DNA from 3 places in the Proteus faecis genome. Region 2 is predicted to be linked to each of the others. Evidence: predicted binding sites of a transcription regulator. Region 2 holds the regulator's gene; each other region holds the start of a gene.

Region 1 (8,134 bases), on a different contig from region 2:
ACGAGATGATTCACGTAAAGATCCCAAAGTGCTCGATTATCTGAATGCAGAAAATGCTTATACTGAATCAGTGATGAAAGAAGGTAACGCCCTTGAGGAAACACTCTTCAATGAGATGGTAAGCCGTATGGCTCAAAACGATGAATCAGTGCCTTATATTTATAACGGATATACGTATCGTACTATTTATCAAGAAGGTAAAAATTTCCCTATTTATCAGCGTAAACCAGTAAATAGTGAAGGTGAATGGGAGGTTCTCGTTGATGGAAACGAACGTGCTAAAGGGCACGAATTCTATCAATTAGGTGATCTGACAATTAGCCCAGATAACAAACGTATTGCTATTGCTGAAGATAAAGAAGGGCGTAGAAACTATAATGTTGCCTATAAAGATTTATCGGATAATGTATGGAAAGAGAATGTGTTAACCAATATCTCAGCAAACTTAGTATGGGCAAATGATAGCAAAACACTATTTTATGTTGATAAAGATCCGCAAACGCTACTGCCTTATCAAATCTATCGCCATCAATATGGCACTGATCGTAAACAAGATGTCAAAATCTTCGAAGAAAACGATGATCGCTTTTATACATGGATGGGTAAAAGTAAATCTGAAGATTACATTCTGGTCTCTATTGAAAGTTCAACAACCTCAGAATCACGTTTAATTGACGCAAATGCGCCAGAAAAACCGATGGTTGTTTTCTCTGCTCGTCAAGAAGGGCGTGAATATGATATCGAGCATTTCAATGGCGAATTCTATATTCGTTCGAATCATGAGAGTGAACTATTTGGCCTTTATAAAACCGCGTCAATCGATAAGCCTTGGGAAACTGTTATTGCACCACAAAAAGATGTCGATTTAGAAGGTTTTGATCTCTTTAATCGCTGGTTGGTTGTTGAAGAAAGAAAACAAGGTCTCGTGTTATTACGCCAGATTGATTGGAAAACAGGTCAATCAACTTATGTTACGTTTGACGATCCTGTTTATATGGCATGGCTAGGGTTTAACCCGCAAGCAGATAGCGAAGAGCTTCGCTTTGGTTATACTTCTATGACAACGCCGTCTTCAACTTATCAATGGAATATGCAAACGCATCAAAAGCAGTTACTTAAACAACAAGAAGTAAAAGGCTTTGAACGCGATCTGTATGAAAGTGAGCGTATTTGGGTAAAAGCACAAGATGGTGTTGAAGTTCCTGTATCATTGGTTTATCGCAAAGATTTATTTAAGAAAGGTGAAAACCCTATCTTAATTTATGGCTATGGCTCTTACGGTAGTAGCATTGATCCTTCATTTAGCTCACCTCGTTTAAGTTTGTTAGACAGAGGCTTTGTTTATGCGATTGTGCATGTGCGTGGTGGTGGTGAATTAGGTAAGCGTTGGTATAACCAAGGTAAAATGGAACATAAAGTTAATACTTTTACTGACTTTATTGATGCCACTAAATACCTAATTGCCAAAGGTTATGGAGCACCTAAACATGTTTATGCAATGGGAGGCAGTGCGGGAGGATTATTAATGGGCGCCGTTGTGAATATGGCACCAGAATTATACCGTGGTGTGGTATCTCAAGTTCCATTCGTGGACGTTGTGACAACAATGCTCGATGCTTCAATTCCTTTAACAACAGGGGAATATGAAGAGTGGGGGGATCCTGCGGATAAAGAAGTTTATTTCCGCTTAAAATCGTATAGCCCATACGATAATGTGGTTGCTAAGGACTATCCTCATTTATTAGTCACAACAGGATTACATGACTCACAAGTACAATATTGGGAGCCTGCAAAATGGGTTGCTAAATTACGTGAATTAAAAACAGATAATAACCTACTATTGCTTGATACTAATATGAGTGCAGGGCATGGTGGCAAATCAGGACGTTTTAATCGTTTACGTGATACAGCAAAAGAATATGCCTTTATTCTGATGTTAGAACAGCCTGACGTCTATTTTAAAACTCAAAATATAAAATAGAATAATCGGTATAATAAATCAGTTTAATAATTTAGCCTGTCTCTCTTTAAGAGGGACAGTGCTATTATTTAAAACGAATATAACAATAATAATATTTTCTAGTTTAATCACTTTATATTTATATAAAGCAACGTGAGCCTATTTAAATAAAAATAAAGAATAGGTTTATTATGAAAGTTACAAGGAAAATACTTAGCACTCTTATTTTATTTTCGGGTGTTAATCATTTTGTCATCGCATCTGAAACAGATAAAGCAGTTCAATTTAGTAGCTTAAAAGTTTCATCAGCACAAAAAGAAACACCAGAACAAAAAGCATTGGGAAAACCGGGGGCTTATAGCGCTATTGGTGAAATTAATAATCTTGAATCTGTAGAACAAGCATTACGTTCAACGCCAGGAACGTATACTCAAATGGATGTAAGTCAACCGGGCGTTAGTGTCAATATTCGCGGGCTTAGTGGTTTTGGGCGTGTGAATATGATGGTGGATGGTGTCACACAAACAACATATAGCACATCACCTAGTCAAATTAGCCATGGCGGCCAACCATATAACCAATTTAATAGCATGCTTGACCCAAACTTTATTGTTCAAGTGGATATTTCGCGAGGCCAACAAGATGGTGAAAATAGCATCAATGCCTTGGCAGGTAGCGCTAACTTTAAAACTATTGGTGTAGAAGATGTTTTATTTAAAGGGAATTCATGGGGAGTAAGAAGTAAAGCTGCTGGTGGTACGAATGGTCTAGGTTATAACGGTATGGTTGCTTTTGCTGGGCAACGTTCCCTATTTAATGATGATGGTTCAGTTGGCGCAATGCTTGCTTTAAGTGGACATAAAATAGAATCGTCTTATAAGAATGGTGCAGGATTTAATAGTGAAGAATTTGCCACTAATAAACACTTTAATCAAAAACCACATTCAGAATTGGCGAAAATTAATATTAAACCTAATGACTCTCATGAATTAGAATTAAGTGGTCGATTTTATAATAATAATTTTAATAGGCGTAAAATTGATGCCAAAGATTATTATGCAAAATATCGCTATACGCCATTAAATGACCTTTTTGATAGTGAAATTCGCTTAAGTCACAGCCAAGCATCTCAAAAATTTGAAGGTGATTCTTTAATGAGCTTGCGTAATGCAAATGCAGAAAATATCTCTGATTCATTAGTGGCTAAAAATACTAGTCGTTTTAATTATGGTGAATTAGATATGGCATTTACATTAGGTTCAAAGTTAATGTTTACAGAATATAAACGTAGCGTTATTGCCCCATCGACAGATGCTTGGCAAGCAAACAATATGGTTGAAAATAACGCGTTTGCACCTAAAGGGAAAAATAATTTAACCAGCTTCTTTTCACAAATGAAATTTGAATATGACATTTATACGTTAGATCTCAATTTAAATTATGTGGATTACAATATAAAAGGACATAAACCGGCGTGTGCTAGCCGTGATGCGTGTTTCCCTGAAGGTGCAATGGATCTTAATCGCCATGATAGAAATTGGGAGCCGGGAATGCTAATTGCAGCTGAAATTATTCCTGAATTTCAGCCTTTTGCAAGTTATGCTTACACTATGAGAGCGCCAACTTCACAAGAGATCTTCTTTGCCAATGAAGGTGGTGCGTCAATGAACCCATATTTAAAGAGTGAAAAGGCTGATACATTCCAACTTGGATTTAATAGTTATCGTCCTGATTTAATTATTGAAGGGGATAGCTTACGATTTAAAGGATTGTGGTATCACACCAAGATCAAAAATTATATTTCTAGTGAATCTTTTATCGTGTGTAAAGGAGGGATCCGTTGTAGAGCGGATGATTCACTAACATTGGATGACTACGCCAATATGGAAAATGATGGTAATATTCATCTTCATACTAACAGTATCGATCCTGTGACTTTGCGTGGTTATGAGTTACAAGCTAATTATGATGCAGGGATATTTTACGCTAACCTTTCCTATAGTGATCAACGCACTTCACAACCCACATCAATTGCGAGTTTAGATTTTGGACAAACTCCGGCTTCAGAACTTCCTAAATATTATGCCACTATTGATACTGGTGTTCGCTTCTTTGATGACCGGTCATTAGAATTAGGCACAGTGATCCAAATAACAGGTAAATCACGTAAATCTGCACCGGAAGGAATAGACTACGATTTAGGTATAGTACCTATGGTAGAGCAAGAAAAAATCCCAACGATAATTGACGTTTACAGTAATTATCAAATTAATAAAAATGTCTCATTGAAATTTGCTGTGCATAATTTAATGAATAAAAATTATTCTAATGCACTTGATAGAAGTAATTCATCACCAATTATGCAAGATCCGGGGGCTAACACACAGACCGCTCGCGGTAGAAGTTACTTGTTTGCAGGAGAAGTGCGTTTTTAGTATTCAATGATAATTATCTAAAAATACCATCTGAATAGATAAATAATAAAAGACGGCATCAAATATGATTTTGATGCCGTCTTTCTTTTGTATGAAATTAAATCAGCAATGAAGGTTAATTATCACTTTTAGTGGTTGTTTTACGTTTTGTTCTTATTTTTTGTGTTTTAACTACTTCACTAGTGATCCAGCCATCTTCAACACGGGTTTTTAGTGGATCACCCACTTTTACTTGTTTAGTATTTTTCAGCACCTCTCCAGACACTGTTTCACTAATACTGTAACCGCGAGAAAGTGTTGCGAGAGGGCTCACACTTTCTAATCGAGAACAGCTAATTGCAAACTGTTCACGTTGACGAGATAACTGTTGTGAAATACTTTCTCGCATACGGTAAATCAACAGTTGTTGTTGACGAAGTAATGCCTGAATTTGGGAGCTAGGTTCTTGGTAGTTAAGGCGTTTTTGTAGTTGTATTTGTTGATGTTGCTTGGCTTGAAATAGTCGTTGAAAACTAGAAACTAAACGCTGTTGTGTGGAAGCTAATACATTTTGCTGACGAGCAAGGCGTAAATGAGGATGCTGTTGCTGCAAACGATGATGGAGCTGTGTTATTGCACGAAGTTTTTTCGCTAAATAGTAATCCATTGCCATTTCGAGGCGTTGTTGTTGCGATTGTAATTGGCGCAATAGCTCAAGTTTGTTACGACTAATGAGTTCTGCCGCAGCAGAGGGGGTTGGTGCTCTAAGGTCGGCAATAAAATCAGCAATGGTCACATCGGTTTCATGACCAACTGCACTCACAATTGGAATTTCACTGGCAAAAATAGCACGAGCAACACGTTCATCATTAAACGCCCAGAGATCTTCTAATGAACCACCACCACGGCCAACAATTAAAACATCACACTCTTTACGGCGATTAGCAAGTTCGATGGCATGAACAATCTGCATAGGCGCTTCAATACCTTGAACAGCAGTAGGGTAGATAAGCACAGGTAATGAAGGATCACGACGGCGAAGAATATTTAAAATATCGTGTAATGCTGCACCCGTTGAAGATGTGATGACCCCGATTTGTTTTGCTGGTGATGGCAACGGTTTTTTGTAAATGGCATCAAATAATCCTTCTGCACTGAGTTTTTGTTTTAATAGTTCAAATTGTTGTTGTAGAAGTCCGTCACCAGCTGGTTGCATACTTTCAACAATCAATTGGTAATCGCCTCGTGGTTCATACAAGGTAATTGTTGCGCGAACTAAGACTTGCTGACCATGCTGAGGGCGAAAAGTTACTTTAGTATTTTGCCCACGAAACATCGCAGCTCTAATTTGGGCATTAGTATCCTTTAACGTAAAATACCAGTGACCAGAAGAGGGCTGAGTAAAATTGGAAATTTCAGCACTGATCCAAATGCGACCCATTTCCATTTCTAATAACTGGCGAACGGTCTTATTTAGACGGCTAACAGTAAAAATATTATTGTTTATCGGTAGTGTCATGTGAGCCAGATCAAATTTTAAAACAAAGACTTAATTGATTGATACTACCTAAGTTAGTGGTAGGGTCAATAAAATTTTTGAAAAAAAGCTAGAAGCAACCGATTTCGGTGTGTATAATGCCGCGGCAATATTTTCTATTTCCTAAAAGCCGCCTTGGTGAGATATTGCTATGTTACGAATTAAAAAAGAAGCACTTACATTTGATGATGTTTTGTTAGTTCCTGCACACTCCACTGTTCTTCCTAATACTGCCGACTTATCTACTCAACTGACTGAAACAATCCGCCTAAATGTTCCTATGCTTTCTGCTGCAATGGACACTGTGACTGAAGCCCCTTTAGCTATTGCATTAGCTCAAGAAGGTGGAATTGGTTTTATCCACAAAAACATGTCTATCGAACGCCAAGCTGAAGAAGTTCGTCGCGTGAAAAAACATGAAAGTGGTGTTGTCACTGATCCTATCACCGTAACACCGGAAACTTCTTTACGTGAAGTTCAAGCAATGACTGAACGCAATGGCTTTGCGGGTTATCCTGTTGTGACTAATGATAACGAATTAGTTGGTATTATTACTGGCCGTGATGTTCGTTTTGTTACTGATTTAGACCAACCCGTTACTGCGGTAATGACACCTAAAGAACGTTTAGTTACGGTACAAGAAGGTGAAGCACGCGATATCGTTATGCAAAAAATGCATGAAAAACGTGTAGAAAAAGCGTTAGTGGTTGATAACCACTTCCACCTGAAAGGTATGATCACAGTAAAAGATTTCAAAAAAGCAGAACGTAAACCTAATGCTTGTAAAGACGAACACGGTCGTTTACGTGTAGGTGCAGCTGTTGGTGCGGGTGCAGGTAATGAAGAGCGCGTGGCAGCATTAGTCGCGGCTGGTGTAGATGTTTTACTGATTGACTCTTCTCACGGTCATTCTGAAGGTGTATTACAACGTATTCGTGATACTCGTGCTTTATATCCTAACTTACCTATTATTGGTGGTAATGTTGCAACTGCAGAAGGTGCTTTAGCATTAGCTGATGCTGGTGTAAGCGCAGTTAAAGTAGGTATTGGTCCAGGATCAATTTGTACAACACGTATCGTAACAGGCGTTGGTGTACCGCAAATTACCGCTATTGCAGATGCAGTAGAAGCACTGAAAGATCGCAACATTCCTGTTATTGCAGATGGCGGTATTCGTTTCTCTGGTGATATTGCAAAAGCATTAGCAGCAGGCGCGGCTTGTGTTATGGTTGGTTCAATGTTTGCAGGTACTGAAGAATCTCCGGGCGAAATCGAACTGTTCCAAGGCCGTTCTTATAAATCCTATCGTGGCATGGGTTCATTAGGTGCAATGTCTAAAGGTTCATCAGATCGTTACTTCCAAACTGATAATGCAGCAGACAAATTAGTACCAGAAGGTATCGAAGGCCGTGTTGCTTATAAAGGTTTATTGAAAACTATCGTTCACCAACAAATGGGTGGTTTACGTTCATGCATGGGCTTAACAGGCTGCGCAACAATTAAAGAGTTGAATACCAAAGCTGAATTTGTCCGTATCAGTGGTGCTGGTATTCAAGAAAGCCATGTTCATGATGTGACTATCACGAAAGAATCACCTAACTATCGTTTAGGCATGTAATTTATCCCGAGAAAGGCTTGTTTTAGTTATTACCTTGTTTTAATTATAAATTAGCAAGCCTTTCAACTTTATGACTTTATCTGTTTTGGAATTCACCACAAATGACAGCAAATATCCATAATCATCGCATTCTTATCCTTGATTTCGGTTCACAATATACGCAGCTTATTGCTCGTCGTATCCGTGAAATCGGCGTTTATTGTGAACTCTGGGCATGGGATGTTACAGAAGAACAAATTCGTGAATTTAATCCTAATGGTATTATTCTGTCTGGTGGCCCTGAAAGTACTACAGAAGACAATAGTCCTCGAGCACCCGAGTATGTCTTTAATGCAGGCGTTCCTGTATTAGGAATTTGTTATGGTATGCAAACGATGTCGATGCAATTAGGTGGCGACGTCGAAGTTTCTGGTGAGCGTGAATTTGGTTATTCACAAGTTGAAATTCGTGAAACTTGTGCACTGTTCAATGATATTCAAGATTCAGTTAGCGAAGATGGCAAACCATTATTAGATGTGTGGATGAGCCACGGTGACAAAGTTACTGCTATTCCATCAGACTTTGTGACAGTAGCTAGCACCGAAACTTGCCCATTTGCTATTATG
Region 2 (8,134 bases):
AGTTAAAGGTACTGATTTAGAAAGTAAATCTTTAGAAGAAATCATCAAGTCTACTGATGGTGGTGTTTTCAATAACGCTGCACAAGTATGGAACCACACTTTCTACTGGAACTGCTTAGCACCAAATGCAGGTGGCGCACCAACAGGTAAAATTGCTGAAGCTATCAACAAAGCATTTGGCTCTTTTGAAGAATTCAAAAAGCAATTTAATGATGCTGCAGCAAAAAACTTCGGTTCAGGTTGGACTTGGTTAGTTAAAAAAGCTGACGGTTCAGTTGCGATTGTTAACACATCAAATGCTGCAACACCTGTTTCAGGCACAGACAAACCTCTGTTAACTGTAGACGTATGGGAACATGCTTACTATATCGACTACCGCAATGCACGCGTTAAATATTTAGAAGAGTTCTGGGCATTGGTTAACTGGTCATTTGTTGAAGCTAACCTTGCTTAATTTAGTGTGATAATCAAAGGTGAATGAGTAAAATTCATTTTTGATGACATAATAACAAAGGGCCTTGAGCCCTTTGTTATATTCAGTATTCGATAATCTATTACTTAAATTAATCGAGTACTTATTAAAACATGATTAGAAAAGCAGAGTAGAAAAAATAACAATCATAACCAGCGCTGCTATTGCTGTACTCAAACCAAATTTCAGATCCGTATCCATCTATTCTCCCTCAAAATGATTATAATACACATAATTAACCATAACCTTGTCATGGTTAATTATTATTACATATCAGAATTTGTTAAAATAGCGACTAGTGCACAATTTATAACATTGATTAATACTTTCACTTTTGAGCTAGATCATACAAAATTCACAGCTAATCGCTAAATTATTGCCAGTGTTTGCCCTATGTATGACTATACTGGCAGTTAAACCATAAAATTAGATAAAAGAGACCAATGAAGGTCAGGAGTTTTCCACACCATGGCAACAATAAAAGACGTGGCAAAACGCGCAGGCGTATCAACCACGACTGTTTCTCATGTGATCAACAAAACCCGTTTTGTTGCTGAGAACACACGAGCAGCAGTTTGGGCCGCTATAAAAGAATTAAATTATTCGCCAAGTGCCGTTGCGCGTAGCTTAAAAGTCAATCACACAAAATCTATAGGCCTGTTAGCCACGTCCAGTGAAGCTCCTTACTTTGCTGAAGTGATTGAAGCAGTTGAAAATAGTTGTTATAGCAAAGGCTATACCCTGATTTTATGTAACTCACATAACAATCTTGATAAGCAAAAAGCGTATTTAGCCATGCTGGCACAAAAACGTGTTGATGGATTATTAGTCATGTGTTCTGAATATCCCGATCACCTTCTGACTCTTTTAGAAGGCTATCGTAATATTCCAATGGTTGTCATGGATTGGGGCAAAGCGCGTGGTGACTTTACAGATACCATTATCGATAACGCTTTACATGGTGGTTATATCGCAGGTCGTTACCTTATTGAGCGAGGTCATCGTGATATTGGTATTATCCCTGGTCCATTAGAACGGAATACAGGTGGTGGTCGCTTACAAGGTTTCTTAAAAGCCATGGAAGAAGCAAAAATCACAGTAAAAGATGAATGGATTGTACAAGGTGACTTTGAACCAGAATCTGGTTATAAAGCTATGTACCAAATGCTAAATCAAAAACATCGCCCTACTGCTGTTTTTTGTGGTGGTGATGTCATGGCAATGGGCGCAATTTGCGCTGCAGATGAACTTGGTCTGCGTGTTCCTTTAGATATTTCCATTGTGGGTTACGACAATATTCGTAATGCACGTTATTTTACACCAGCGCTAACAACCGTCCATCAGCCAAAAGAGCGTTTAGGTCAAATGGCATTATCAATGTTGCTTGATCGCATCGTCAATAAACGCGAAGACGCCCAAACAATCGAAGTTCATCCGCGATTAGTTGAGCGCCGTTCAGTTGCCGATGGTCCTTTTATCGACTACCGCCGTTAATTCTTATTTATCCAGTTATCTGATTTCTAGCGAAGCCATTCCTCATTTAAGGTTTGGCTATCTCCAAGATAATCTAACAACCATGTCAAAGCAGGCGATTCACTTTTATCGACCCACGTCAGGCAGCATGGGCTGTCTGGCAATGGCTGTGCCAGCTGTAAAGTAACCAGTGTACCTTGTTCAATTAAAGGTTCAGCACGGTGCCAAGGTACCATTCCTACGCATAATCCAGCTAATAAGCATTCAAGCCCCATATCCCATGTCGGTACAACCATTCTACGTTGATTATTTAGCGCCCATGTGTCACGCTTTGGTAAACTGCGTGATGTATCTTCTAAGCATAAACTTGGATAAGGTCGCATTTCATCATCCGTTAGTGGATGTTGTGCTTTCGCTAAAGGGTGATCAACATGACAAACACAACGCCAAGGCATAAATCCCATATCTCGAAAACTATAACGTTCACCAATGGGTGAAGCTCTTGTTGCACCAATAGCTAAATCGACACGACCATTAACTAAAGAATCCCATACGCCATTAAACACTTCAGGGTAGACATACAGTTCAATATCCGGAAAATGACGGTAGAAATCGAGAATAAGTTGTTGTGTTCTTTCAGGTTTAACAATGCCATCAACGGCTATACTGAATTGACCACGCCATCCATTAGAAACTTGTTGGCAAAGATGCCGAGTGTCATTCATTTTTTTGATAACAGATCGTGCTTCTTTGATGAAAATTTTACCTGCATCGGTTAATTCTACATCACGGTGACGACGCTCAAACAGAGGAACAGCAAGCCATTCCTCTAGTTGCCTAACAGTATAACTAACGGCGGATGGCACTCTGTGCAATTCTTGAGCAGCCGAGCTAAAACTTCCTGTTCTTGCGACTGCATCAACAACTTCTAAAGAGTATTCTGACCACATAGAGTTTATTCCTTTGAAAATTTTTCACAGCATTAACCAAATATTCCCGTTTCACAAGTAAAATAGGTCTTAGTTACAATACATAAAATGTTCTACATTACATAGCATAGAAAATAAAATGAATTCTAAAACTTCCACACAATCAAAAACACCTATGAGCTTTATGGTGTACCTAGCAGGTTTGAGTATGCTAGGTTACTTAGCTATTGATATGTACTTACCTGCGTTTGGTATGATGCAACGTGAACTCTCTATCAGCGAAGGTGCTATTAGTAATAGCTTAAGTATCTTTTTATTTGGCTTTGCTGTTGCTCAATTACTTTGGGGACCACTTTCAGACAAAATCGGTCGAAAACCTATTCTTCTAGTTGGTTTAAGTCTTTTCTCTTTAGGCTGTCTTGGTATGCTGTGGGTCGAAAGTGCAACTGGCTTACTTGCTATGCGCTTCCTACAAGCTTTCGGCGTCTGCTCTGCAGCTGTTATTTGGCAAGCTCTTGTCATCGACCGTTTTGATGAATCTCGCGCTCAGCGCGTTTTTGCGTTAATTATGCCACTGGTTGCATTATCACCAGCACTTGCGCCTTTAATCGGTGCATCATTATTAAACCACGGTGGCTGGCGTATGATTTTTATGCTGTTAATGGTAGTAACATTAGTTCTGATGTTACCGACGTTAATGCTAAAAAACATTAAACAAAAATCCGTCACAGATGCAAACCAATCTTCTGCTTCATTTATGACTTTATTAAAATCCCCGCTCTACACTGGTAACGTATTAGTTTACGCGTCTTGTAGTGCAGGTTTCTTTGCTTGGTTAGCTGGCTCCCCCATCATTCTTGAAAAGATGGGCTACTCTCCGCAGGATATCGGTTTAAGTTATATTCCACAGACTATTGCATTTATGGTGGGTGGTTATGGTTGTCGCATTTTACTGTCAAAAATGACAGGTAAAACGCTACTACCACTGTTATTAATTGGTTATGCTGTCAGTATGACTGCGTTATACCTTGTTGCTAAATTTACTGAACCGACATTAACAACTATTTTAATTCCGTTCTGTATTATGGCTGCAATGAATGGCGCATCGTATCCAATTGCAGTATCTAATGCTTTGTCTGCTTATCCTGAAATTAGCGGTAAAGCAGCTGCATTACAAAATGCACTTCAACTTGGCCTTTGTAGTTTAGCTAGCTTTATTGTATCTGCATTTATCAGCCAGCATCCCCTGATTAACACTACTGCAATTATGGCGTTAACAGCGATCCCAATGGCAGTTGGCTACTTTATTCAGCGTAATAAATCTGTTACCAAACACACAGTTCAAGCAACTGAATAATCCCCCCTCTATTTTAAGAGAATTCTCAAAACGGCTATTTTATAAAAAATGGCCGATTTATTTTATAGAGAAAAATAATTCACATATCTATACTTATCTAAACGCTTAACAGCGCTTTATCTATTTTCCTTTCGGATTTTGAGGCATTAAACAAATTATTAGCTGATTATGTGAGATTAGTTGTCTTATTAATTCTATCCGTTCAATTCATATTGAACACAATACTATTTTAATAATATCTATCTACGCACATTCTTTCTTAGTTTATGTCTCTAAACCCGCTTAGTTTACGCCGGAGAGTTTATGAGTACATCTTGTGTAGAAGAAGGCCGAAAGACCTCCAATGATCCTTATAAAAGGATTGCTATCGAACTATTAACCCATGCTGATATTCGCGTTAATGGTTCAGAACCTTATGATATTCAGGTTCATAATCAAAATTTTTATAAAAGAGTATTACAGCAAGGTTCGCTTGGACTCGGTGAAAGCTATATGGATGGCTGGTGGGATTGTGAACGACTGGATATATTTTTTCATAAAGTTTTACGTGCAGGCCTTGAAAACAAGCTTCCCAAAAATCTACATGATATTTTCAGAATTGCGACAGCACGCCTTTTCAATTTACAAACACAAAAACGAGCATGGATGGTAGGTAAAGAACATTACGATCTCGGTAATGATTTATTTATCGCCATGCTTGATCCTAATATGCAATATTCCTGTGGATACTGGAAACAGGCCGATAATCTTGCCCAAGCCCAAGAACATAAATTAGATTTAATTTGCCGAAAATTAGATCTAAAACCAGGAATGACCTTACTAGATATTGGCTGTGGTTGGGGAGGACTTTCTGCTTATGCGGCAAAACATTTTGGTGTTTCTGTCACTGGGGTTACCATTTCTATTGAACAGCAGAAATTGGCACAAGAACGATGCCAAGGACTTGATGTTAATATTATTTTAGAAGACTACCGCGATTTACATGAACAATTTGATCGTATCGTTTCAGTCGGTATGTTTGAGCATGTAGGACCTAAAAACTATGAAACCTATTTTGATGTAGCTCGCCGTAACTTAAAGGAAGAAGGCCTATTTTTATTACACACTATCGGCTCTAACCAAGATAAAGTGAATGTAGATAGTTGGATTAGTAAATATATATTTCCTAATGGTTGTTTACCCTCAATTCAAAAAATTGCAAATGCGATAGATGGTAAGTTCGTCATGGAAGATTGGCACAATTTCGGTGCTGATTACGATAAAACCTTAATGGCATGGTATCAACGATTTTTAGCCTGCTGGCCAGACATTGAGTCAAATTATACACCGCGTTTTAAACGCATGTTTAGCTATTATCTAAATGCGTGTGCAGGTGCATTTAGAGCTAGAGATATTCAATTATGGCAAATCATGTTAAGCCCTAAAGGACATATTGGTGGCTTACAAATTCCACGTTGATTTTTCTTAAAAAGAAAAAGCCAGTTTATTGATTAAACTGGCTTTTTTAGTGCCATTTTTAGCGCAACACATTAATAGTTAATTATGTGTTTCATTCCTTATTTTCATTTTGTTCGGTTGCCACTAATAAAGCTTTCTGCTGTGCCATAACTCGCTCTACCGTATCGACAATTGCCTGAGTTTGCGGATCAAGTTCAATATTGACCTTGTCACCAAGACGTTTACAACCTAATGTTGTTCTATCACGCGTTTCAGGAATTAAATGTACACAAAAACGGTTATTAACCACATCGCCAACAGTTAAGCTGATCCCATCAATACCGATAAAACCTTTGTGTAAAATATATTTCATTAATGCTTTATCAAAAATACGGAACCAGATTTGTAAGTTATTCTCTGACGTAATAATTTTGGCGACTTCAGCCGTTGTCACAATATGACCAGACATCACATGCCCACCAATTTCATCACCATATTTAGCCGCTCGCTCAATATTTACTTCAGAGCCGACTTTTAATTCACCAAGGTTAGTTAAACGTAATGTCTCTTTCACTAAATCAAAGCTAATATGTGTACCTTCAATTTTAGTAACCGTTAAACAGCAACCATTATTTGCAACAGAAGCACCTGTTTCTAAATTGCTGACTAACTCGTTGGGTAATTCAATGATATGGGTACGAAAATCGCCTTTATCTTCGATAGCAATAACCCGCCCTTTTCCCTGAACAATACCTGTAAACATCTTACATCTCCTTGGGTCGATAAACTGGTAAACTCAATTTAGGTTTTATGCTATTCAGGATAACATAGCTCGGATTAATCCAAAGGAACAATTACCGTATTTATTCCTTATTGATTATTACCGTTCAATATAGCGTAAAAACCCCTAATAAATTATCAAAATTCTGTGTTTAAAAAGCCTAACTTCTTTCGTTGCTAATTAAACTTTTATCATTAGAATAAGCGGTCTTGAGGATCTCTTTACGTCATTTTAACAACGCGACGTTTGTTCTCTCCCTTTCTCGTTTTCTTATAATAAATAAAGGTGTATGCGTGCAGAAGTATATAAAAGAAGCGCGTAGCTTACTTGCTCTCGGTATCCCCGTTATCATCGCGCAATTTTCCCAAACAGCAATGGGAGTGGTTGATACTGTCATGGCGGGTGCTGTAAATGCCACAGAGATGTCGGCAGTCGCAGTAGGTACGTCTATTTGGTTACCAACGATTTTATTAGGTCAAGGCATATTAATGGCTTTAACACCAATCGTTGCACAATTAAATGGTTCAGGACAACGAAAACACATTGCTAATCGTACACAGCAAGGTTTTTGGCTCGCCACTTTCTTATCAATCATGGTAATTGCTATTCTTTATAACTGTCGTTTTATTATTGAAGCGCAACATGATATCGAGCCCGAATTAGCCGAAAAGGCCATTGGATTTATACATGCCATTATGTGGGGTGCCCCTGGTTGCCTCTATTATCAGGTACTGAGAAGTCAATGTGAGGGATTATCGAAAACAAAACCTGGCATGATCATTGGTTTTATTGGATTATTGATTAATATCCCTGTTAACTATGCCTTTATTTACGGTAAGTTTGGTGCACCACAATTAGGGGGGATTGGTTGCGGTGTTGCAACAGCCTCTGTATTCTGGGCGATGTTCTTAATGATGCGTTATTACGTACGTCGAGCACCGACACAACGTGACGTTATGCCAAAGAAACGTTTAGTAAGCCCTGATTTCCACACGATAAAACGTATTACAATTTTAGGCTTACCCGTTGGCCTAGCCTTATTCTTTGAAGTAACACTATTTGCCGTTGTTGCATTATTAGTTTCACCTTTAGGTGTTACTGCAGTTGCAAGTCACCAGATAGCACTTAACTTTAGCTCCCTGATGTTTATGTTCCCGCTTTCATTGGGAATAGCAGCAACAATCCGTGTTGGTCATAACTTAGGTCAACGATCTACAGAACAAGCCCGTACTTCAGCGATTACAGCACTTGCTGTTGGGTTAATGTTGGCAAGTTGTACCGCAATTTTCTCTATCATCTTTAGAGAAAAAATTGCGTTAATGTATAACGATAATATTGAAGTGGTAACATTAGCGTCTCATCTTATGTTATTCGCTGCGCTTTATCAGTTATCAGACTCTGTGCAAGTCATTGGTTCTGGTGTATTACGTGGCTATAAAGATACCCGTTCTATCTTTTTCATTACTTTTATTGCCTACTGGGTAATTGGATTGCCTTCTGGTTATATATTAGGACGTACTAATTACTTTGTTGAAGCAATGGGGCCAGCTGGTTTCTGGATTGGCTTTATTCTAGGTTTAACTGCCTCAGCAATTATGATGGGTTCCCGTATTTGGTGGATCCAGCGTCAATCTGATGAAGTGGTGTTATTACGCTCAGAGCGTTAAAGAAAAACGGTTATTTAG
Region 3 (8,134 bases), on a different contig from region 2:
GGATATTTAGCGGAAAAATTATCACAATTACCGAAAAAATCTGATACTCAAGTACGTATTGTTGTTGGTATGCTGGGCGATAAAGATATTGCAGGAACATTAGCGTGCTTAACACCATTAGCTGATCATTGGTATGTTGCTCCACTTAATGAATTTCGTGGTGCTTCTGCTGAGGTGTTAGCTCAGCATCTTGAGAAACCAATGGTATTCGATAGTGTTGAAAATGCATGGCAACAAGCCATCTCTGATGCTGCACCTAACGATATTGTTGTGGTTTGTGGTTCATTTCATACAGTCGCACATGTAATGGAACTTTTGGAAAAGGAGCGTGTGGGTGGCAAGTAAATTTCAAAATCGCTTAGTCGGTGCCGTTGTATTGGTGGCAGTAGGGGTTATTTTTTTACCTGCTCTACTCGACGGCGATAAGAAATATAACGAAGACCAGTTCGCCTCTATTCCTTTAGTACCCAAACCAGGTGATGAGCAAGAAATAGAATCTATCGCCCCGATAGAGCAAACCTCTGTGCCTTCGACTCCATCAGAAGGTGCATCTGAAGGTATGATTTCTGAAGCAGTGACTGGCGTTGAGCAACCTGCCGTTACAACCCCTGAATCACCTGCTGTTGTACCTGTTACACCAGTAGAACCATCACCACAACCAACCCCTACACCAGAGCCTCCTGCTGTGGTTACGCCACCGGTACAACCATCCACACCGCCAGTGCAAGAAACTAAGCCACCAAAAGGTGAGGCTTGGGTTGTTCAATTGGGTGCGTTGAAAAATGCGGCGAAGGTAGAAGAAATTATTGCGAAAATGCATTTCTCAGGTTATCCAGTATATACCGTACCCGCTCGCCCAGTTGCAGGACAAGTAACTCGAATTTACATTGGTCCTAGTGCATCTAAGTCAGAATTACAGGCTATTTTGCCTCATTTAAAAGAGCTTACTGGGTTACAAGGTGAGGTAAGAGCATATAAGCCTTAATTTTTTCTAAACGAGTCATCAGATGAGTGATGTAACAAAGCGTTAACTTATTGCGGCGATTATGATTTTTCATATCGCCGTAAATTATTTTGAAATTAGCGAAAATTAGCATTACGCAAACGTTTTCGTTTTCTGTTAGAATGCTTCCGTATTAATGCGGAGCATCATTATTGGATAAAAAATTTATGGTCTGGATAGATTACGCCATCATTGCCATTATTGGTTTTTCCGCATTAGTCAGCCTGATCCGTGGCTTTGTTCGTGAAGCATTGTCACTCATCACCTGGGGTTGTGGTTTCTTTGTTGCTAGTCAGTTTTATCCTTATCTTGCCGTCTATTTTACCCGGTTTGAAGATGAGCTGGTTCGTAACGGGATTGCAATAGTCACGTTATTTATTGCGACACTGATTGTCGGTGCTGTAGTGAATTATGTGATTAGCTCTCTTGTTCAACGCACAGGGTTATCAGGTACAGATCGTGTATTGGGGGTCTGTTTCGGGGCTTTAAGAGGCGTGCTGATAGTTTCAGCATTACTTTTTGTTTTAGGCGCGTTTACGCCTATGGCAGATAGCGCTGATTGGCAACGTTCTGAACTTATTCCTCAATTCAACCATATTATTAGGTGGTTCTTTGACTACCTACAAAATGCGTCAAGTTTCGTGTCGGAGAGAATATAACCTCTCCGTCTGGCTGATGAGGATCTATTCATGTGCGGTATTGTCGGTATCGCTGGAGCTAATCCAGTAAACCAATCAATTTATGATGCGTTAACGGTGTTACAACACCGAGGTCAAGATGCAGCAGGCATTGCAACGATAGACGGTAACAATGGTTTCCGTCTTCGTAAAGCAAACGGACTGGTTAAAGATGTGTTCGAAACCCGTCATATGTTGCGTTTAAAAGGTACTATCGGGATAGGGCATGTCCGTTATCCAACAGCGGGTAGTTCTAGTGCATCAGAAGCGCAGCCTTTTTATGTGAATTCCCCTTTTGGTATTACGTTGGCGCATAATGGTAATTTAACCAATGCGCATTTATTACGTCGCCAATTATTTGAAACAGCGCGTCGCCATATCAATACCACCTCTGATTCTGAAATCCTGCTTAATGTATTGGCATATGAATTAGACCGTTTTGACCATTTCCCGCTTGAGCCTGATAATATTTTTGCAGCCGTTGCAGCAATGCATAAAAAACTCCGCGGTGCTTATGCTTGTGTTGCTTTGATCATCGGTCACGGTTTACTGGCTTTTCGTGATCCTTTTGGTATCCGTCCGTTAGTATTGGGTAAACGTACTTTAGATGATGGTCGCCATGAATATATGGTCGCATCTGAAAGTGTTGCGCTTGATACTTTAGGTTTTGAATTCTTACGTGATGTTGCGCCGGGTGAGGCGATTTATATCACAGAGCAAGGGCAACTGTTTACTCGCCAATGTGCCGAAAATCCGCAGTTAATTCCTTGTTTATTTGAGTATGTTTATTTTGCTCGCCCTGATTCCTTTATCGATAAAATTTCGGTTTATAATGCACGTTTACGTATGGGGCAGAAATTAGGCGCTAAAATTGCCAAAGAGTGGGATGATTTACAGATTGATGTTGTGATCCCCATTCCTGAAACATCTTGCGATATTGCCTTAGAAATTGCGCATATTCTCAATAAACCTTATCGCCAAGGTTTTGTCAAAAATCGCTATGTTGGTCGTACTTTTATTATGCCAGGTCAGCAAGAGCGCCGTAAGTCAGTGAGACGTAAACTGAATGCAAATCGCGCAGAATTTCGTGATAAAAATGTTCTGTTGATTGATGATTCTATTGTACGTGGTACAACGTCAGAGCAAATTGTCGAACTTGCAAGAGAAGCGGGTGCGAAGAAAGTCTATTTTGCTTCAGCTGCGCCAGAAGTTCGCTTCCCGAATGTGTATGGCATTGATATGCCAAATGCCAATGAGCTTATTGCGCATGGACGTGAGGTGGATGAAATTCGTAAATTAATTGGTGCTGATGGACTTATTTTCCAAGATCTCACTGATTTAATCGCTGCGGTACAAGAAGAGAATCCTGATATTAATCAGTTTGAATGTTCTGTATTTGACGGTGTTTATATTACGAAAGATATTGACCAAGATTATTTGGATTATTTAGAAAATCTACGTCGTGATGATGAACATAAGATCCGTGATCAGAATGAAATAGAAAATTTGGAAATCTATAACGAAGGCTAATTTTTCGGTAAAATATCTCCCTTATAAAGCGTCGATGCTAGTGTGTTCTGCATCGACGCTTGTTTTTTGAGGGTTAATCATCATAATGATTAATAAAGATATATATTCTGAGGATTATAATGAAAAAGCTGATAGTTGGGCTAACCGGCGCCAGCGGTGCAATTTATGGTATACGTTTATTAGAGATACTAAAATCTGTGCCATCAGTTGAAACCCATCTAGTGATTAGCCAAGCTGCACGCCGTACTATTTCATTAGAAACCGATTATTCGCTGAAAGATATTTATGCTTTAGCGGATGTGATTTATGACGATCGCGATATTGGGGCATCTATCTCTTCTGGTTCATTTCGTGTCAATGGAATGGTCATATTACCTTGCTCTATCAAAAGTCTATCAGGTATTGTTCATAGTTATACAGATACGTTAGTCACTCGTGCAGCAGATGTTGTACTTAAAGAAGGGCGTAAACTAGTCTTGTGTGTGCGTGAAACACCACTTCATTTAGGGCATCTACGATTGATGACACAAGCATCTGAACTAGGTGCTGTTATTATGCCACCTGTACCTGCATTCTATTTTCAGCCTAAAACTATTGATGATATTGTTAATCAAACTGTGAATCGTGTGCTTGATCAGTTTGAGATTGATTTACCTGATGACTTATTTCAACGGTGGGAAGGGGATAAGCCTGCTCGCTAAAGATATTCGTCATAGTTCAAGATGCAACGTAGTCAACAACGTTGCATCTTGAATTATTTAGAGCATCTATTCAGTAGAGTATTTATTCCAACTATTGAGAATAGAAAAAGAGATCATTTTCCTGTGGTAATAATATCTTTTAGTGCCTCTTCTAAGTGTGGGTAACGAAATTCAAAGCCAGCACTGAGTAATTTTTCAGGTATCGCTTGCTGTCCACCTAACACCAATGTAGCACTTTCTCCCATCACTAGACGTAATACACTTTCAGGAACTGTCATTAAGGCTGGGCGATTAAACGCTTTTCCTAACAGGCGAGTAAACTCTTTATTTTGTACTGGGTTAGGCGCTGTTAAGTTAAAAGCGCCTTTAGCATCTTGGGTCTTAAGCAAGAAAACAATTGCACTGACCATATCATCAATATGGATCCACGGCATATATTGTTTTCCACTTCCCAATTTGCCACCTAATCCTAATTTAAAGGGTTTACTCATTTTAGGTAGTGCGCCACCGAGAGTTGAAAGTACAATCCCTGTACGCAACAAGCAAACTCGAGTTAATGGTGTTTGAGCTTCAAGCGCAATACGCTCCCATTTTGCACAAAGCTCATGTGTAAATTCAGGATTTGCAGGTGTCTCTTCTGTGACTCGTGTATCACCTTGATCACCATAAAAACCGACGGCTGAGCCAGAAATAAAAACAGCGGGTGGGGAGTCGCTAGCATTAATCAAATCAACCAATTTCTGGGTTAAATGACAACGACTATTAACCAGCTTTTGTTTTTGAGAAGGTGTCCAACGATTATCAGCAATCGGCTCTCCAGCAAGATTAATAACTGCATCAAACTCATTGAGATCCTGTTTATCGTTGAGTTGAGTCCAACAGGTGATTTCATTACAAAAATGCGAATAAACTTTTTGAGGCGAACGAGAAAGCACCGTAATGTCATTATTGGCAAGTGCTAGCTCACAAACTAGTGCTTTGCCTATTAATCCTGTACCACCAGTGATAAGTATTTTCATCACAATCCTCCTGATCTGCTTGCTTGATAAAGAATAAATATCATCCTGATATATGAATTGATTATATTATCCAAAGATTTTTTTTGTTGCTGGACGCTGATTAATGTTGTTTAGCCATTTATTAATTGCAGGATAATTTGTTAAATCAATATTGTGGTGATCGTGCAAACGAGCCCATGTATATGTAGCGATATCTGCAATGCTGTACTCTTTTCCACCAAGATAAGGTGATTGCGCTAATCGTTTCTCTAATACGCTATATAGACGTTGTGTTTCTTCAGTATAACGCTTAATTGCATAAGGGACTTTTTCTGTGGCATAACGGGTGAAGTGGTGATTTTGTCCTAACATCGGACCAAATCCACCTACTTGCCAAAACAGCCACTGTAGTTGTGTTGTTTTTTCTCGTAAATGTTGACTGAGTAGTTTGCCACTTTTTTCAGCTAGATAGATAAGAATAGCACCTGATTCAAAAATAGAGATAGGTTCACCTCCATCAATAGGTGAGTTATCTACAATTGCGGGAATTTTATTATTGGGCGAAATGGCTAAAAATTCAGGTTTAAATTGATCGCCTTGACTAATATCGATGCGATGTAACTGATAAGGTATGCCTGTTTCTTCAAGAAAAAGCGTTATTTTTTGGCCATTTGGGGTATCTGCATAATATAAGTCAATCATTAAAAGCTCCAAAATAAAGTAGGCACTAAATACACAACATAATCACAGTCTGCCTTCTAACATCATAAAAAGCAAAAAAGTGCAAGATGGATAAAATAAGTCACGTATGATTATTGTAGTGGTGAAAAATAGTGATTTTGGTATATTCAGGATAAAAATTACGATCGTTTAGTATCGGTTAAAAAAGGTTTGTTGAGGATGGAACAAGAAAAGACGGCATTGGTTGAATGGGTTGATATTGTTGATGATAAAAATGAAGTTGTTGCACAAGCAACACGTCAACAAATGCGAGCTGAAAATCTAAGACATAGAGCAACTTACATCGTTGTTCATGATGGCATGGGAAAAATTTTGGCACAACGTCGAACTGAAATAAAAGATTTTTACCCTGGTTGGTTAGACGCTACTGCGGGTGGTGTGGTTCAACAAGGTGAGAATTTACTTGAAAGTGCGCGTCGTGAAGCAGAAGAAGAGCTAGGTATTGCTGGAGTCCCATTTGCTGAGCATGGTCAATTTTATTATGATGATGAAAGTTGTCGTGTATGGGGAAGTTTGTTTAGCTGTGTTTCTCATGGGCCTTTCGCTCTGCAAGCAGAAGAAATTGAGGAAGTATGTTGGCTAACTCCCTCTGAAATTACTGAACGCTGTGATGAATTCACACCTGATTCATTAAAAGCCCTTTCTCTTTGGTTAACGCGTAACAATAGTACACGTTTAGAAAGTAGGGAAACCGTAGACTAAGGGGTGCTTTGCCCTAACTCAAATCGATAAGCATAGTTGATAACGGTATCTTCGAATATAGCGTTATCATCTTCGTCTTTTAAACGATGTAAAAGTGCAATCAGATGTTTTCCTGCTTCTTTTCCCATTTTGTGATAATCAAAATGAATTGATGTGAGGGAAGGTGAGATCTGATCGCTATTTTCAGAGCCTTCTAAACAAGCAATGGCCAGATCTTGAGGGATCTTAATCAATCGACGTTGACACTCAAAAATCATACCCAGCGCAATGCTCTCATGACTACAAATAACCGCATCTAGCTCCGGTTGGCGCAATAAAATCTCCGTTAATGCTTGCCGACCGAATGCCATAGACGCGGGATCTGGCGTAGTGACACTTTGCTCAGCATTTAAATAATTTTTAAGTAACGCACGTGACCAACCTGTTATTTGCTGGTGGTGCGAGCGCTGCCCTTGTAACGCACCAATATAACCAATGCAACGCTTTCCTTGAGTGACTAAATGGTTTGTTAAATCATATGCAGCTTGCTCATAAGAGCAATCAATACTAATAGCCGCTTGCTCATCTGATTGACTGGCAACACTGACAACAGGCACATTGGCATTACTAATATGTAAAAAATGCGTTGGGCTCAGCTGTGAACCAAAGGCAACTAATGCAGCAGGATTACTTTGCAATAGCATGTTAATCACATCATTGGCTTTATGAGGTTGATGTTCATAGCAACCAACTAAAATTTGATACTGATGGCGATTGAGTATTTGTTGTAAAGACTGCATAAAATCTGTACTGGCTCTATCTGTAAAAGAGGGCAACAGGACTGCAATAATATGACTTTGTGCTGAAGCCAAAGCACCGGCCGAAGCATTAGGAATATAGCCAAGTTCCTCTACTGCTTGATTAACTTTTTCTCGTAATTTATCAGAAACTAGTTCAGGGGTGCGCAATGCACGAGAGACGGTCATTGAGCCGACTCCTGCATGTTTAGCGACATCTTGTAATGTGACGCGACCTGTATTTCGGCGCTTACGTGTTTTGATCATCTGTAATTATGCTTGCTTAGCCTATTTGATTAACGGCAGATCCTACCTGAAATCTTCCTATTATGCTGAAACAATACAGTGTCAATTGTTGGCATTTTCTGCAATTAACATTTCATTAAAATGATAGCGCTATCACAATTACGAATGATCTATCTAGATAGCGCTACCATTAATGATTACTATCCTTAATAACAAAGCTCAAAGAGAGTCTGATCGAGGTTATAAATATGCTTAAAACGTTATTAACACCGGATGTGGTGCAAGTGATCCCAAACGTTAGTGATTGGCGAGAGGCTGTAAAAGTGGCGTGTCAGCCATTAATAGATAAAGGCTATATTGAACCTCGTTATATTGATGCAATCTACAAATCACACGAGGAAATAGGTCCATATTATGTATTAGGTCCTGGGATTGCTATGCCTCATGCGCGCCCCGAAGATGGTGTTAATCAACTTTCACTTGCTTTAACTATTGTTGAGCAAGGTGTTGAGTTTGGTGCAGACGAAAACGATCCAGTGAAATTACTGATTGTTTTGGCTGCAACAGATAACGATAGCCATATTAATGCCATTATGAAATTAGCAGAACTTTTTGATAACGATACAGATATTCAAAAGCTATTTAATGCGAAAAGCAAAGTGGATGTCTTATCTGTTATCAACAACTATTAATAACAATTTAAATTACCAAGGGGAATATCATGAAAATTACTGTTGTGTGTGGAAATGGTTTAGGTAGT

What was found. Region 2 encodes PurR, which represses purine synthesis genes. Its sites were predicted from a motif close to CANGCAAACGTTTGCNTG; they were not measured.
Region 1: the regulator PurR is predicted to act here: its motif matches at 5,985-6,002, upstream of guaB (IMP dehydrogenase).
Region 3: the regulator PurR is predicted to act here: its motif matches at 1,098-1,115, upstream of cvpA (colicin V production protein).

What each region holds. Positions count from the first base shown of each region.
Region 1 is NZ_JASVWV010000003.1:26,383-34,516, reverse strand. Features, by position in the region: gene QSH13_RS05745 (S9 family peptidase) at 1-1,981, shown strand, start outside; gene QSH13_RS05740 (TonB-dependent receptor) at 2,152-4,395, shown strand; gene xseA (exodeoxyribonuclease VII large subunit) at 4,511-5,893, opposite strand; gene guaB (IMP dehydrogenase) at 6,063-7,529, shown strand; gene guaA (glutamine-hydrolyzing GMP synthase) at 7,631-8,134, shown strand, end outside.
Region 2 is NZ_JASVWV010000001.1:198,631-206,764, forward strand. Features, by position in the region: gene sodB (superoxide dismutase [Fe]) at 1-454, shown strand, start outside; gene cydH (cytochrome bd-I oxidase subunit CydH) at 590-673, opposite strand; gene purR (HTH-type transcriptional repressor PurR) at 941-1,966, shown strand; gene punR (DNA-binding transcriptional activator PunR) at 1,993-2,895, opposite strand; gene punC (purine nucleoside transporter PunC) at 3,014-4,231, shown strand; gene cfa (cyclopropane fatty acyl phospholipid synthase) at 4,535-5,689, shown strand; gene QSH13_RS00940 (riboflavin synthase subunit alpha) at 5,781-6,431, opposite strand; gene QSH13_RS00945 (MATE family efflux transporter) at 6,743-8,116, shown strand.
Region 3 is NZ_JASVWV010000015.1:3,752-11,885, reverse strand. Features, by position in the region: gene folC (bifunctional tetrahydrofolate synthase/dihydrofolate synthase) at 1-345, shown strand, start outside; gene dedD (cell division protein DedD) at 335-985, shown strand; gene cvpA (colicin V production protein) at 1,171-1,662, shown strand; gene purF (amidophosphoribosyltransferase) at 1,693-3,210, shown strand; gene QSH13_RS15650 (UbiX family flavin prenyltransferase) at 3,330-3,911, shown strand; gene QSH13_RS15645 (TIGR01777 family oxidoreductase) at 4,025-4,930, opposite strand; gene QSH13_RS15640 (glutathione binding-like protein) at 4,997-5,611, opposite strand; gene yfcD (NUDIX hydrolase YfcD) at 5,810-6,352, shown strand; gene QSH13_RS15630 (LacI family DNA-binding transcriptional regulator) at 6,349-7,395, opposite strand; gene QSH13_RS15625 (PTS sugar transporter subunit IIA) at 7,623-8,066, shown strand; gene QSH13_RS15620 (PTS sugar transporter subunit IIB) at 8,096-8,134, shown strand, end outside.